One region of the Kitasatospora sp. NEAU-69 genome, then DNA from elsewhere that is predicted to be linked to it. Evidence: riboswitches for the same ligand, from Rfam matches in the RefSeq annotation. Region 1 holds a riboswitch; each other region holds the start of a gene.

What was found. Region 1 has a riboswitch for cyclic di-AMP ahead of AC060L_RS26240 (transglycosylase family protein). Riboswitches for the same ligand answer to the same signal wherever they lie in the genome.
Region 2: linked by a shared signal. The riboswitch ahead of AC060L_RS35800 (C40 family peptidase) and the one ahead of AC060L_RS26240 (transglycosylase family protein) in region 1 are both predicted to bind cyclic di-AMP.
Region 3: linked by a shared signal. The riboswitch ahead of AC060L_RS34035 (M23 family metallopeptidase) and the one ahead of AC060L_RS26240 (transglycosylase family protein) in region 1 are both predicted to bind cyclic di-AMP.
Region 4: linked by a shared signal. The riboswitch ahead of AC060L_RS07845 (glycoside hydrolase family 16 protein) and the one ahead of AC060L_RS26240 (transglycosylase family protein) in region 1 are both predicted to bind cyclic di-AMP.

Annotation. Positions count from the first base shown of each region.
Region 1 is NZ_JBWXUE010000024.1:126,970-130,448, reverse strand. Features, by position in the region: gene eno (phosphopyruvate hydratase) at 1-464, opposite strand, end outside; gene AC060L_RS26240 (transglycosylase family protein) at 734-1,654, opposite strand; cyclic di-AMP (ydaO/yuaA leader) riboswitch at 1,660-1,809, opposite strand; gene AC060L_RS26235 (cytochrome P450 family protein) at 2,090-3,337, opposite strand.
Region 2 is NZ_JBWXUE010000056.1:24,836-28,314, forward strand. Features, by position in the region: gene AC060L_RS35795 (C40 family peptidase) at 1-330, opposite strand, end outside; gene AC060L_RS35800 (C40 family peptidase) at 719-1,894, opposite strand; cyclic di-AMP (ydaO/yuaA leader) riboswitch at 1,898-2,049, opposite strand; gene AC060L_RS35805 (C40 family peptidase) at 2,314-3,342, opposite strand.
Region 3 is NZ_JBWXUE010000046.1:35,117-38,595, reverse strand. Features, by position in the region: gene AC060L_RS34040 (hypothetical protein) at 1-631, shown strand, start outside; gene AC060L_RS34035 (M23 family metallopeptidase) at 621-1,535, opposite strand; cyclic di-AMP (ydaO/yuaA leader) riboswitch at 1,547-1,707, opposite strand; gene AC060L_RS34030 (alpha/beta fold hydrolase) at 1,993-2,817, shown strand; gene AC060L_RS34025 (TetR/AcrR family transcriptional regulator) at 2,817-3,401, shown strand.
Region 4 is NZ_JBWXUE010000005.1:92,807-96,285, forward strand. Features, by position in the region: gene AC060L_RS07840 (MFS transporter) at 1-1,161, shown strand, start outside; cyclic di-AMP (ydaO/yuaA leader) riboswitch at 1,337-1,511, shown strand; gene AC060L_RS07845 (glycoside hydrolase family 16 protein) at 1,515-2,759, shown strand; gene AC060L_RS07850 (phosphotriesterase family protein) at 2,824-3,479, opposite strand, start outside.

The sequences.
Region 1 (3,479 bases):
TGCGAACCGCCGTTGAGGATGTTCATCATCGGAACGGGCAGCACGTGCGCGTTCGGGCCACCGAGGTAGCGGAACAGCGGCAGGTCGCTGGCCTCGGAGGCGGCGTGCGCGACGGCCAGCGAGACGCCGAGGATCGCGTTGGCGCCCAGCGAGGACTTGTCCGGGGTGGCGTCCAGGTCGAGCATCGCCTGGTCGATCAGCCGCTGCTCGGTCGCGTCGTAGCCGACCAGCTCCGGGCCGATCTGCTCGATCACGGCGAGGACGGCCTTCTCGACGCCCTTGCCGCCGTAGCGGTTCTTGTCACCGTCGCGCAGCTCCAGCGCCTCGAAGGCACCGGTGGAGGCACCGGACGGCACGGCGGCACGGCCGGTGCTGCCGTCGTCGAGGCCGACCTCGACCTCGACCGTGGGGTTGCCGCGGGAGTCGAGGATCTCGCGGGCGACGACGACATCAATGGACGGCACGAGGCATCTCCTATGCGGAAGCGGTCCTTGTGGACAGCGGTCCTGGGACGAGGAACGGAGTCGTTACGACCAGAGCCTAACCGCACCGGCCGGTCGGACCACTCGGGCCCGGCTGCCGTCTCACCGTGTGGCTCGACTACCTGCCGGTAGTTCACCTGAATGCCCGTGCGGGGCCACCTGGGGCGACCCCGCACGAACTGGCTTTCCGGGCGCGCCCGGTGGACCCGGCCCGACGACCCGACGGCCCGGCAGAGCGCGCTGCCACGGCGTCAGCCGAGGTGCAGCACCTGGCCCGGGACGATCAGGTTCGGGTCGCCGCCGACGGTCGAGTGGTTGGCCTGGTACAGCTCCTGCCAGCCGCCGGTGAAGTGCTGGGACTGGGCGATGTGCGAGAGCGTGTCGCCGGCCTGGACGGTGTAGTCGTGGCCGGTGGCGCTCGGCGCGGCGGCGGGCGCCTGGGGCTGCTGCGCCGGGGCCTGCTGGACCGGGTGCGCCGGAGCCTGCTGGACCGGAGCGGCCGCAGGGGCCTGCGCCGGGGCGGCGGCGAACTGGTTGTACACGCTCTGGTGGCTGGTCCAGTACCAGCCACCGTCCTTCTGGTACCAGAAGACCTTGCTGTCGCCGTCCCAGCCGGCCTTGCCGGGGAAGCTCGGCGCAGCGGACTGCGGGGCGGCGGGCTGCGTCTGCGGCTGCGTCCGCTGCGACTGGACGGTCGGCTGCGTGGACGGCTGCGCCGGGGCCTGCGGCTGACTCCTGGTCTGGGCCTGCGGCTGGGCGGCCGGCGTGCTGGTGTCGATGGCCGGGGCACCGCCGCCGCGGGTCAGGCCCGCCTCGCCCGAGCAGACCGGCCAGGCGCCCGGGCCCTGATCGGCCAGCACCTTCTCGGCGACGGAGATCTGCTGCGCCCGGGTGGCCTGGTTGGCCTGCGGGGCGTACTGGGTGCCGCCGTACGCAGCCCAGGTCGAGGAGGTGAACTGCAGCCCGCCGTAGAACCCGTTGCCGGTGTTGATGCTCCAGTTGCCGGTGCTCTCGCAGTCGGCGACCTTGTCCCAGGTCGAGGCGGGGGCGGCGTGCGCGCCGGTGGCGGTGAGCAGCGGCAGGGCCAGGCCCACTCCGGCCACGCCGGCGACGGCGATGGCCTTCTCGGCCTGGGTGCGACGACGGTGACGACCGTTACCGGTGAACAGCATGAAGGTGTCCCTCTCCGCACGCCTGCGAGGTGAGCTGTCGGGTTCGGACCGGGAGGTGGCCCGGCCGCCGGAGGGCGGCTTCACCCCTAGCCGTGGGGAACGGCAGAAAATCCTGGGTCCCCCGCCCCTGCCCAAGGGTTGGTCGGTGTCCCGACGACGCGGAGGGCAGGACTCGGCGTACCGCGCGCGGGGTTCGCAGCTGCGAACTCCAGGGAGGGTAGGCAGATTGCCTGACCAATCACAAGCTCATATCGCATACATCACACGAGAATTACAGACGGTCGTGGATCGCCTACCAACAGATCAGGTTTGTCCGGGTTGATGCCCATTCAAACCGCCCTCACCTGCGGTGATTCGACACGCCGTCGGATGGTCGAACGGTGATCCGGAATCAGTTCCTCCGCGGTTTCCGCCACGCAATGTGCGGACGCTTCGTCAGCCCTCCGGCGTGAAGCCGACCGGGAGTTCCCGCAGGCCACGCATGATCAGACCGCCGCGCCAGCGCAAGTCGGCGGGCTCGGCCGCCAGCTGGAGATCCGGCAGCCGGGTCAGCAGGGTGGCGATCGCGCGCTGGCCCTCCAACCTGGCCAGCGGGGCGCCGATGCAGTAGTGGATGCCGTGCCCGAAGCCGAGGTGCGGGTTGTCCTGCCGGGCCAGGTCGAGGGTGTTCTCCGCGGCGAACCGGTCCGGGTCGCGGTCGGCCGCCGCGAGCACCACCAACACCGGGTCGCCGACCGGGATCCGGACGCCGCCGATGGACAGCGGCGCGGTCGCGAACCGCCAGGTGGCGAGCTCCACCGGACCGTCGTAGCGCAGCAGTTCCTCCACCCCGGTGGCCAACAGGCCGCTCTCGCCGCGGCGCAGCGAGTCCTGGAGCAGCTCACGCTGGCCGGGGTTGCGCAGCAGCGCGTACATGCCGTTGCCGATCAGGTTGACCGTGGTCTCGAAACCCGCGAAGAGAAGGATGAACGCCATCGCGGCGGCCTCGTTCTCGCTGAGGTGCTCGCCGTGGTCGCTGGCCCGGATCAGACCCGAGATCAGGTCGTCGCCCGGATCGGCCCGCTTGCGGTGGATCAGCTCCGCGAGGTACGTCCGCATCCGCTTGACCGCGCGGGCCACACCGCCGCGCGGGCCCCCGCCGTGTCGGATCATCATCCCGGCCCAGTCCCGGAAGTCGTCCTGGTCCTCCGGTGGCACGCCGAGCAGGTCACAGATCGCGTAGATCGGCAGCGGGAACGCGAACTCGTGGATCAGGTCGGCCGTGCCGCGCGCCGCGAAGGAGTCGATCAGCCGGTCGGTGAGCTGCTGCACCCGGGGCTCGAACTCGGCGACCCGGCGCGGCGTGAACGCCTTGGAGACCAGCCGGCGCAGCCGGGTATGGTCCGGCGGGTCGATGTTCAGCAGGTGCGTCATCAGGTCCGCCTGCCGCTCCCCCGGGATGCCGACCCGCCCGGTGCGGTGCGCCTGCTCGCTGTGGTGCGCCGGGTTCTTGGAGAGCCGGCTGTCGGCGAGCGCCTGCCGGGCGTCGGCGTAGCGGGTCACCAGCCACGCCTCGACGCCGCTCGGCAGGGTCGTCCGGTGCACGGGGGCGTACTCGCGCAGCCAGGCGTACGCCGGGTAGGGGTCGGCTGCGAAGTCCCAGGTGAACAGGGGCGGCATGGGGGTATCGGGCTGGTCCGGCATGGCTCGACGTTATCCCCTGCGAGGAGGAGTGAGTCTGGTCACCTGGCGGGTAATCCCTGTTGCGGAGGGTCAGGAGGCGCCTACGATCCTCCGATACGCCAAAGGCGGGCGGGACAGTGCGGTGTCGCCCCCAAGGGAGGAG
Region 2 (3,479 bases), on a different contig from region 1:
GCCGCGCATCCGGTTGAGCGTGTCCTGGGCCGTCGCGACCTGCGACTGCAGCGCACCGGCCTCGGCCTGCAAGCGCTTCTGCGCCTCCTCGGCCGCGCTGGACTTCTCCGAGGCCTGCTCGGCCTGCACGTACAGCTGGTCGACCTGGGCCTTGACCTCGCTCTTGTCCGGCCGCGGCGCGGCCTGCCCCGGTCCGGCCGTCATCGCCAGCGCGGTGGTCGCGGCGGCGGTGACCGCCAGCACCCGGGCGAGCCGCCCGGCGGCACCCGAGCGGCCCGCCGGGGCATTCGGGGAACGGCCCGGGGGGACCGGGCGCTGCGGCATCGCCATGGGCTGACGGCTCCAATCGGCGGGGAGGCCAAGGTCGGTGAACGGAAGTCCGAGCGCAGACGTTAGCGAGTCCCGGCAAGGGAGTCCAAACCATGGCCAATACGAATATTTGATCCCCAATCGGACACCAGCGCGGGGCACTTGCGCCGAGCCGGGCCCGAACGACAGCGGCCCGGCCCCCAAGAAGGGAGCCGGGCCGGGCCGTTGGCGTGGTGCCTGGGGCCTGTCCGGGCGATCTTGTCGGATCAGCGCGCGGCGTTGGGCGCCCGGCTGGGCGTGCCGGCGGATCGTCCTCGTACTGGGCCGTACTTGGATGATTCGCCGGTGCGTCCAGGCGGGATGCCCGGCGTCGCGCGCCCGGCAAGATCGCCCGGACAGGCCCCAGGTGTCAGGGGCGCACGATCGCCACGAGCGGCGTGATGACCGAGGCGGACTCGTACCTGACCACGGCGCCCTCGTGCGGGGCGTGGATCATCTGACCGCCACCGACGTACATGCCGACGTGGCCCTCGTTGCCGAAGAAGATGAGCAGGTCGCCGGGCTGCGCGTTGGCGAGGTTGGTGCCGATGTTGGTGCCGGCCGATGCCTGCTCCTGCGAGGTGCGCGGCAGCGAGATGCCGGCCTGCGCGTACGCCCACTGCATGAGGCCGGAGCAGTCGAAGCTGTTCGGGCCGCTCGCCCCCCAGGAGTACGGCGTGCCCAGCTTGCTGACGGCGGCGGCGATCGCGGCGGAGGCCGCCGAGTTGCTGCCGCCACCGCTCGGCGCGGCGGGCGCGCTGGCGGCGGTGGAGGGGGCGGAGGACGGGGCGCTCAGGTCGCTGCGGGTGGTGCTGCGCGAGGCGGCGGCCTGCGAGTCGGCGGCGGCCTTGGCGGCCGCGGCCGCCTGGGCGTCGGCGGCGGCCTTCTGGGCGGCGGCCTGCGCGTCGGCGGCGGCCTTCGCCTCGGCGGCGGCGATCTGCTGACGCTGCTGCTCGGTCAGCGTGTTGAGCAGGGTCTGCGCCGCCTGCAGCTTGCTCTGGACCTGCTCCTTGGCGGTCTTGAGCTGCTGGGTGGTGGCGTCCAGGTCGGCGAGCTTGCTCTGCGCCTCGGCCTTGTCCTGGTCGAGCTTGCGCTGCTCGGTCTGCAGTTCCTTCAGCGTCTCGGACTGCGTGCTGTTCAGCTGATTGAGCGAACTCGCCTGGGACAGGAAGCTGTCCGGGCGGGTGGTCAGCATCATCTGCACGGTCGGCGATATGCCGTCGTTGGCGTACTGGTTGGCGGCCACCTGGGAGAGCCCGGTCTGCAGGTTCGTCACCTGGTCCTGCTGCCGCGCCACCTGGTCCTGCAGGTCACTGACCTGCTTCTGCAGGGTCTGCTGCTTCTCCTGCGCGCCGTCGTACTGCTGGGTGGCCTGGTCGGCCTGCGCGTTCAGCTGGTCGACCTGGGTCTTGACCGAGTCGATGGTCGGGGCCGGGTCGGCGTGCGCGGCGCTCTGCGCGGAGATGGCGACGGCGGTCGCGGCAGCGGCGGTCAGGATCGACGCGCGGGTACGACCGACGGGCTTGGGACGACGATGGGACGCCACGAATCCTTCTTCCTTCGACCGCCTACCGGGTGAGCTGACGGGTTCGGGCTGGAAGCTGCCCTACGACGCCTCACCGACCGTCAGGCCGACTCTGGCGCCGATTCACCCCGAGGGAAACGTGGTTCCCCGGCTCCGGTCCACAGCGCCCCTGCGGGCTCCCCACCGGACAGTCAACTGTCCGTGCTGCTTTCCGAACTCGGCGCGAACCACCGCCGCCGCCCGGGTCGGGCGACCAAGGTCGCGGTGGTACGGTCCCTGACCCTAGTAACAGATCTGTGATCCGTTCAAATCCTTGTCAGAAAAAACGGCTAACTTTGACTCTGCGTGCTATGTGGATCACTGACTGGTGATCATGTCGCGCACGGACGGGTGTCCCAGGTCACATCGGCCCCTGGCGTCCCGTCAGTCAGTGCCGTCAGTCAGGGGCGGCGGATCTGGTTGATCGAACCGATCGAGGCGGCGTCCGCGATCCGGACCACGTCGCCGGTGTGCGGGGCGTGCACCGCCTGGCCGTTGCCGATGTACATGGAGACGTGGTGCAGGTCGCCGCCGTAGAAGATCAGGTCGCCGGGCTGGGCCTGCGCCAGGCTCGGCACCCGGGTGCCGACGTCGACCTGCTCGTACGTCGTGCGCGGCAGCGAGACGCCGGCCTGCCCGTACGCCCACTGGGTCAGCCCCGAGCAGTCGAAGTAGGTGGAGCCGGAGGCGCCCCAGACGTAGGCGTGGCCCAGCTTGCTGAGCGCGGCGGCCACCGCGGCGCCGGCGTAGCCGGAGGCCGGCGGCAGCGCGCTGAGGTCCACCCGGCTGCTGCTGCGCGAGGCGCGGTCGTCCGCCTGGAGCGCGGCGCGGTCCGCGGCGCTCAGCGAGTTGAGCAGCTTCTGCGCGGCCGCGAGCTTGTTCTGCACGTCCGTCTTGGCGTCGTTCAGCTCCTTGGTGGAGCGGTCCAGCTCGGCCAGCGCGTCGCCGGCTTCCTTCTTCTCCTGGTCCAGCTTGCGCTGCTCCGCCTGGAGCGACTTGAGCTGGTCGGTCTGGGTGGAGGTGGCCAGATCCATGCTGGAGGCCTGGTCCAGGTAGGTCTTCGGGTTGGAGCTGAGCATCATCTGGACCGACGGGTCGATGCCCCCGTTGCGGTACTGCTCACCGGCCACCGCGGCGAGGCCGGACTGCAGCTGGGTGACCTGGTCCTGGGTCCGCGCCACCTCGTCCTGCAGCTGCGCGGCCTGCGCGCGCATCTGGTCGCCGTGCTCCTTGATGCCGTCGTACTTCTCGGAGGCGACTTCCTGCTGGTTGTTCAGCGCGTCGATCTGGGCCTTGACGTCCTCCGTGGACGGCTTGGGATCGGCCCACGCCCCGGTCTGCGCGGAGAGGGCAACGGCAGTCGCCGCAGCGGCGGTGAGCACGGTGACCCGCACGCGGCTCGGCTGCTTGGAACGGCGGTGGGTCGCCACGGGACTGCTCCTTCTTCTACTGGCCTCACCCGATCGGATGAGTAACCAGAAAAATAGGTTTGACGCCAGACCCTAGTGAAGATCACATGTTCGCGCTACTCCTTCGCAGCGACGAACTACGTTCGGAGCAGTGGCCT
Region 3 (3,479 bases), on a different contig from region 1:
GCTGCGCGAGGCCGGCGTGGACACCGCCGACCTGGACGCCGTGCGGGACTGGCTGGACGCGTTCCGCGAGCTGGACGAGCCGGCCCGGATCGACGCGTTCACCGCGCTGGAGTCGCTCGACCAGCCGGAGGGCGTGGCCGGCTGGACGGACGGCGTGCTGCTCTCGATCGGCATGGCCACCGACGGCGCGCGGCTGCTGATCGAGAACCGGCTGATGCAGCGCAGCTACCGCAACCTGGCCGGCCTCAACGCGCTCGGCCTGCCGATGCCCGCCGAACTCTCCGGCGACTTCACCGACTTCGAGGCGGCGGTGCAGGCCGAGGCGCTGCGACTGCTCGGCGACTGGACGGTGCCCGGGCTGCCCGGGCTGCTGCTGACCGAGTACCCGGACCTCGCGCCCGAGCCGGGCGCGGCCGAGGTGGACGGCTACATCGTGCAGCGGGGCCTGGTCGAGCTGCCGGACATCGGCGCGATCGGCGCCGACTGGCCCGCCGAGGGTGACTGGCCTGCCGAGAGTGACTGGCCCGCCGAGGGCGACCCGGCCGCCGCCGACGGATCAGCGGCGGCCGACTGGACGCAGGAGGAGACGACCCAGGACGGATCGACCGAGGACGGGCCCGTTACGGGTTGACCCCGTGCTGCTGGAGCCAGACCAGCGGATCGACGGGGGCGCCGCCACCGGGCCGCACCTCCAGGTGCAGGTGCGGGCCCACGGCGCCGCCGTCCGCGCGCCGGCCGGGTGAGTTGCCGGTCTCGCCGACCTTGCCGAGCACCGTCCCCGGACCCACCGGGCCGGTCGTGACGGCGATCGAGGAGAGGTGGCAGTACCAGAGCTCGGTGCCGTCGGGCAGCGTCTGGATCACCCGGTAGCCGTACGCCCCCGACCAGCCGGCCGAGCTGACGGCGCCGGTGGTGACGGCGGTGACCGGGGCGCCGGTCGGAGCGGCGAAGTCGAGGCCGGTGTGCAGCTGCGCCCAGTGCGAGCCGGTCTGGCCGTACTGCGCGGTCAGCACGTACTTGGCGACCGGCAGCTCGGCGGCCACCGCGGCCGGCGCGGTCGGCTCGGCCGCGACGGACGGCGTGGCCGGGCCGGGCTGCGCGACGGCGGCGGCAGCGGCGAGCGCCTGCGCCTCGGCCTGCACGGCGCGCTTGGCCGCGGCCTCGTGGGCGGCCTCCAGACGGGCCGCCTCCTCGGCGGCGGTGCGGCGGCTGTCGGCCTGCTGCTGGATGCGGGCGGCGAGCGCGAGGCCCGGGTCGGCGCTGTCCGGCGAGGCGGTGGCCGCGTGTGCGGCGGCCGTGTCCGGGGCTGAGTGTGCGGGGACGGAGAGCGCGGGGGCCGGAGCGGCGGGGGCGGCCGCGGCGGCGGTGGCGGCGGAGAGGCCGGTCGCGCTGAGCGCGGCCGTCATCGCGGCGACCCCGAGCGCGGGGGCGCCGGCGCGGGCCTGCCGGGGCACCTTGTGCCGGGCGGTCTCATCCCCGTCGGGGGCGTGGTCCAGCAACTGGGTACGACTCTCCGGGGAGTGCGTCAACGCCACGGGGGCGCGCTCCTTTCCTTCCCTCGCGCCTACCGGGTTAGCTGACGGGTTCGGAGAGGAAGGTCCCCTACGGTCGGGCCGGAGCCGTTCCGATTCACCCCAAGGAACGGTGGTTCCCCGGCTCCGGGACCGCGCCGTGGGGGCGGGTCCGTGGATTAGGCGACGGCGCACGGTGCCGTTCGGGTACGGCGTTGCCGACCGCGCTGCGTTATCAAACGTTAATCCCAGAAGCCCCTGATTCCAAGCCGATCTCCAGGCATTGTCACCCACTTCCATGGTGATTTGACGGGTTTGTACCTGATGCGGCATCAGGTCATCACATTCTGTGACTACGTCACCTCGAACGCCACATGAACGCCGCCTGATGCGGCACTTGACGGCTATGGCTATTAGCCATAGCTTTGTGATGTCGGCAGGCGCCGGCGGCACGGCCGACAGGCCAAGGAGGCCCGCTCAGATGAACAGCACCCTCGCCCCGCAGACCCGTTACCTGGAGCTCGCCGGCGGCACCCTCGCCTACGACGACAGCGAAGGCACCGGCACCCCGGTCGTCCTGCTCCCCGGCATGCTCGACTCCCGCCGCAGCTACCGGCACCTGCGTCCGCTGCTGCTCGCCGCCGGCCACCGGGTGATCACCATGGACCTGCGCGGCTTCGGCGAGTCCTCGATCGCCTGGGACGACTACAGCCCCGCCTCGGCGGCCACCGACGCCCTCGCGCTGCTGGACCACCTCGGCATCGAGCGCGCCGTCCTGGTCGGCAGCTCGTACACCGGCGCCAGCGTGGTCAAGGCCGCCACCACCGCCCCCGCGAAGGTGGCCGGGATCGTGCTGATCGACGCGTTCGTCGAGAGCCCGAAGCCGAACCCGGTGATGGGCGCCGTCGCCAAGGGGATCGGCGAGCTGATCCCGTACTTCCCCTCGCTCTGGGGCATGTACCTGAACAAGATGGCCTACCCGTCCGGCGGCCCGGCCGACCGCGCCGAGTACAACGCGGGCCTGGTCGCCGCGCTGCGGACGCCGGGCCGGCGGCCCGCCGTCAAGGCCCAGGTCCGCGGTGACTCGGCGCCGGTCGGCTGGACCGAGGGCGTGCGCTGCCCGGCGCTGGTGCTGATGGGCGCCAAGGACCCCGACTTCACCGACCCGTCGGCGGTGGCCGACCGTCAGGTGGCCGCGCTGAACGGCCGTAAGGTGATGATCGACGGGGCCGGGCACTACCCGATGGCGGAGTTCGCGCAGGCCACCGCCGATGCCCTGCTCCCCTTCCTCGCCGAGGTGGCCTGATGCCCCGAGTCGGACTGACCCCCGATGGCGTGGTCGACCACGCGCTCGCACTGATCGATCAGGAAGGCCCGGAGGCGCTGTCCCTGTCCGGCGTGGCGCTGCGGGCCGGCGTGGCCGCCCCCTCGCTCTACAAGCACGTGCCCGGCGGGCTCACCGCACTGCGCCGGCTGGTCGCGATCCGGGTGACCGGCGAGCTGGCCGCCCGGCTGCACGAGGCGACCGCAGGGCTGCGCGGGGACGCCGCGGTGGACGCCCTGCTGCGGGCGTACCACGGGTACGCGACCGAGCACCCGCGTCGCTACGCCGCGCTGCCGCAGGCGCCGTCGGCCGCCGACCGGGAGCTGATCGAGGCGAGCACCGAGCTGGTCGGCACGATCATCGGGGTGCTGCACGACTACGGGATCGAGGAGTCCGAGGCGATCCACGCGGCCCGGACGGTGCGCGCGCTCTCGCACGGGTTCGCCTCGCTCGCGATCGGCGGCGCGTTCCAGCTCGCCGAGCAGACGGCGGTCACCCAGGACCGGCTGATCGCGGTGCTGACCAGCGGACTGCGCAACTGGCCGGCGGCTGGTCGGACGGCCTGAGCCGGGCAGCTGAGTCGGACAGCCGCGTCGAGGTCCGCGTCGAGGTCCGCGTCGGAGTCTGCGGCGGAACCGCTCTGG
Region 4 (3,479 bases), on a different contig from region 1:
ATGACCGGCTCGGCCGCGCAGATGGGGCTGCTCACCGCGATCAGCAGCGTCGGGGCGCTGCTCAGCGGGCCGGTCGCCGGGGCGTTCGCCGACCGGTTCGACCGGCGGCGGCTGATGATGACCTGCGACGCGGCGCAACTGCTGCTGTTCGGCGCGATCCCGATCTGCTGGGCCGTCAGTCCGCAAATCTGGCTGCTGTACGTGGTGATGGCGCTGGCCTCGGTCTTCGACCTGCTCTTCCGGATCACGTACGTCACCGTCGTGCCGAACCTGGTGGGCCCCGACCGGATCACCGCGGCCAACGGCAAGTTGCAGTCGACCGGTGCGCTCGCCTACATCGTCGGGCCCGCGCTCGCCGGTGTGGTGGCCGGGCTGTTCGGTCCGACGGCCGCGATCGGGATCAACGCGGCGAGTTTCGGGGTCTCGCTGCTCGGGATGGCGGTGATCCGGCTGCGCCCCGTCGAGCAGGCGGCGTCCGAGGCCGTGACGTCCGAGGTGACGGCTTCCGGCGCTGCGACGTCCGCCGAGGAGCTCAGCCCGGGTGCGCGGCTGCGGGCCGACTTCACCGCGGGCCTGGGCTTCCTCTGGGGCCACCCCGTGCTGCGCGCGCTGACCGTCGCGCTGGCCGTGGTCAGCCTGCTCGACCTCGGCATGACCGACGTGTTCATCTACCAGGTGCGGCACGGTCTCGGGCAGAGCGAGCGCACGGTCGGCCTCGTCCTCGCGCTGGGCGGCCTCGGCACCTGCGCCGCGGCCCTGGTCACCCCCGCGCTGCGCCGCCGCTGGGGCTTCGGCCCGTGTTGGCTCATCGCCACCGCGTTCGGCGGTGCCGCCGTGCTGCTGCTCGCGCTGACCGGGCGGATCACGCTGGCGGCGGGTGCGGCCTTCGGGTACGGCTTCGGCATGGCGGTGGCCCGGCTCTGCTCGATGTCGTTGCGGCAGCAGGTCACGCCCGGTCACCTGCTGGGGCGGGTCACCGCCGCGTTCTGGACCGCGCACGGCGCCCTCGCGCCGCTCGGCGCGGCGGTGCTGACCGCGCTGGTCGGGCGCTACGGCGCGCGCGGGCCGCTGCTCGGGGCGGCGGTGCTGCTGGCGGTGGTGGTGGCGGTCGCGCTCTGCACGCCGATCCGGCAGCGGTTCCCGGAGCGCGCCGAGGCGTGATGCCGGTGCCGTGAACGGTGCGGGCCGTGTGAGCGATGGGAGGCATGAGGTGTGAGGTGTGTGACAGGAAGGGCTGCTCGCTTGTGTCGTTCGTGCCCGGTGCCTAGCCTGCTGTCGTCGTCCGCCAGGTGCGGGCGCCGCCGTCGGGACGCCGAATCCCGTCCACCCGTCGGCGGTCGATCAAGAACCGACACGGACGGGAGCGGGGGACCCAGGTAAGTCGCCTCAGCACTCCGCAGGCCTTTTCGGCGGACGTGCAAGGCTAGGGGTGAAGCCGCTTCCACCGGCGGCCGGGCTACCTCACGGCCCGAATCCGACAGCTCACCTCGCAGGCGTTGCCGAGGAAAACCTCCATGCGCATCTCTGCCACAACCCTTCGGGTGGGTGCGACGGCCGTTGCCACGGCCGGCGCGCTCGCCGTCACCGTCTTCGGCAACGCCGAAGCCGCCACCCCGCGTGTCGTGCAGGACCGACTCGCCCCGGCCGCGATGGCCGCCGGGACCGCAACGTCGGCCTCGCTGACCGTGCACTCCGCAAGCTGCTTCACCGCCCGGACGCTCGGCGTGGGCGTCCGCGACGCGGCCGGCGACAACCTCGACTTCCCCGGGTCGGCGAGCAACGCCCGGATCTGCCCGAGCGGGATCTCGATCACCACGGGCACCCGGACGCTGCCGGCCGGGACGTACAGCGAGTTCGGCTTCTGGCAGGACTCCGCCGGCAAGTGGCACAACCTGCCGGCGCAGACACTGACCGTCACGGGTGCGTCGGGTGCGGCGTCCACGCCGACGCCGACGCCGACCGCCACACCGTCTGCCCCGACTCCGACGGCGCCTGCGACTCCGACCGCGGTGGCCTCCGGCACCGCCCCCACCTGGTCCGACGACTTCAGCGGGGAGAACGTGCCGCTCGGCAGCTGGACCGGCTGCTCGGCGAACGGCCCGATCCAGAACAGCCACTGCACCGGCCTGCCCGCCAACGTGGACTCGAAGTGGTGGGCCTACCCGGACGGCTGGCAGGACACCTCGAAGAACGGCACCTACAGCCCGGCCAAGACGATGTCGATCGCCAACGGCCAGCTGAACGTCCACCTCAACCGTGACAGCTCGGGCACCTGGGTCGGCGCGCCGGTGCCCAAGCTGCCCGGCGCGGTCGGGTCGGACGGCGGCGTGCAGTACGGCACGTTCCAGGTGACCTGGAAGGCCACCTCCGCCGCCGGCTACAAGACCGCCTGGCTGCTCTGGCCGGACAGCGGGATCTGGCCGCAGAACGGTGAGATCGACTTCCCCGAGGGCCCGCTCAACGGCAACATCGCGGCGTTCATGCACCGCGAGGACGCCACCGCCGGATCCGACCAGGACGCGTACTCCACCAGCGTCCCCGAGGCCGGCGCCTGGCACACCACGACGATCGACTGGCAGCCGGGGAGCCTGACCTTCTCGTTGGACGGCCAGGTCATCGGCCACTCGACCTCGCGAGTCCCGTCGACCCCGATGCACCTGGTGCTCCAGTCGGAGACCGACACCAGCGGCACCGCGCCGAGCGTCGGCTCCTCCGCGGACGTGAGCATCTCGTCGATCAAGTACTGGCAGGCGGGCTAGTCACACCCCCGCGCCGTCTCGTCCGGATGCGCTCCGGACGGGACGGCGCAGGGCGCCGGCCCGTCTAGTCGAGGGTGAGCAGGCGGGCGGGGTTCGTGTGCAGCATCGTGTGCAGCTGCGCCTCGGTGACACCGCGCTCGGCGAGCATCGTGACGAAGACGGCGGTCAGATAGGTGTAGCCCCACCGCCCGTGTGTCGTGGGGTTCAGGTAGGCCTGGCCGCCGGTGAGGTCCTGCGAGAGCAGGATGCGCTCGGCGTGGCCCTCCGCGACGAGCCGGGCGATCCGGTCGGCCCTGGTGCCGTCGGACTGGCGCAGCGCCTGCTTGGTGTACTGCCCGTCCGGCAACGGCTCCGGCGCCGGTGGCAGCCGCAGATCCCAGTTCTCCTTGCCGACCGAGTCGAAGGCGATGGTGACGCCGCGGTCCAGCACGCGGCGGACGTAGTCGAGTTCGGGATGGTTGTCCATGTGCCCGATGACCACCCGCTGGGGGTCCACCCCCTCCTGCCGGAGCAGGTCGGTCTGTTCGAGGGCCATCGTCCCGTGGGTGGTGTGGGTGCTCACGGCCAGGCCGGTCGTGTGGTGGGCGCGGGCCGCCGCGCGCAGGCCCTTCCGCTCGTGGTCGGTCACTTCGCCGAGCCCGGTGGGGAGTTCACCGAGCAAGCCGGCGCGTATCCCGGTGTCGCCGATGCCGGTGGTGGCGTCGGCCACGAAGCGCGCGG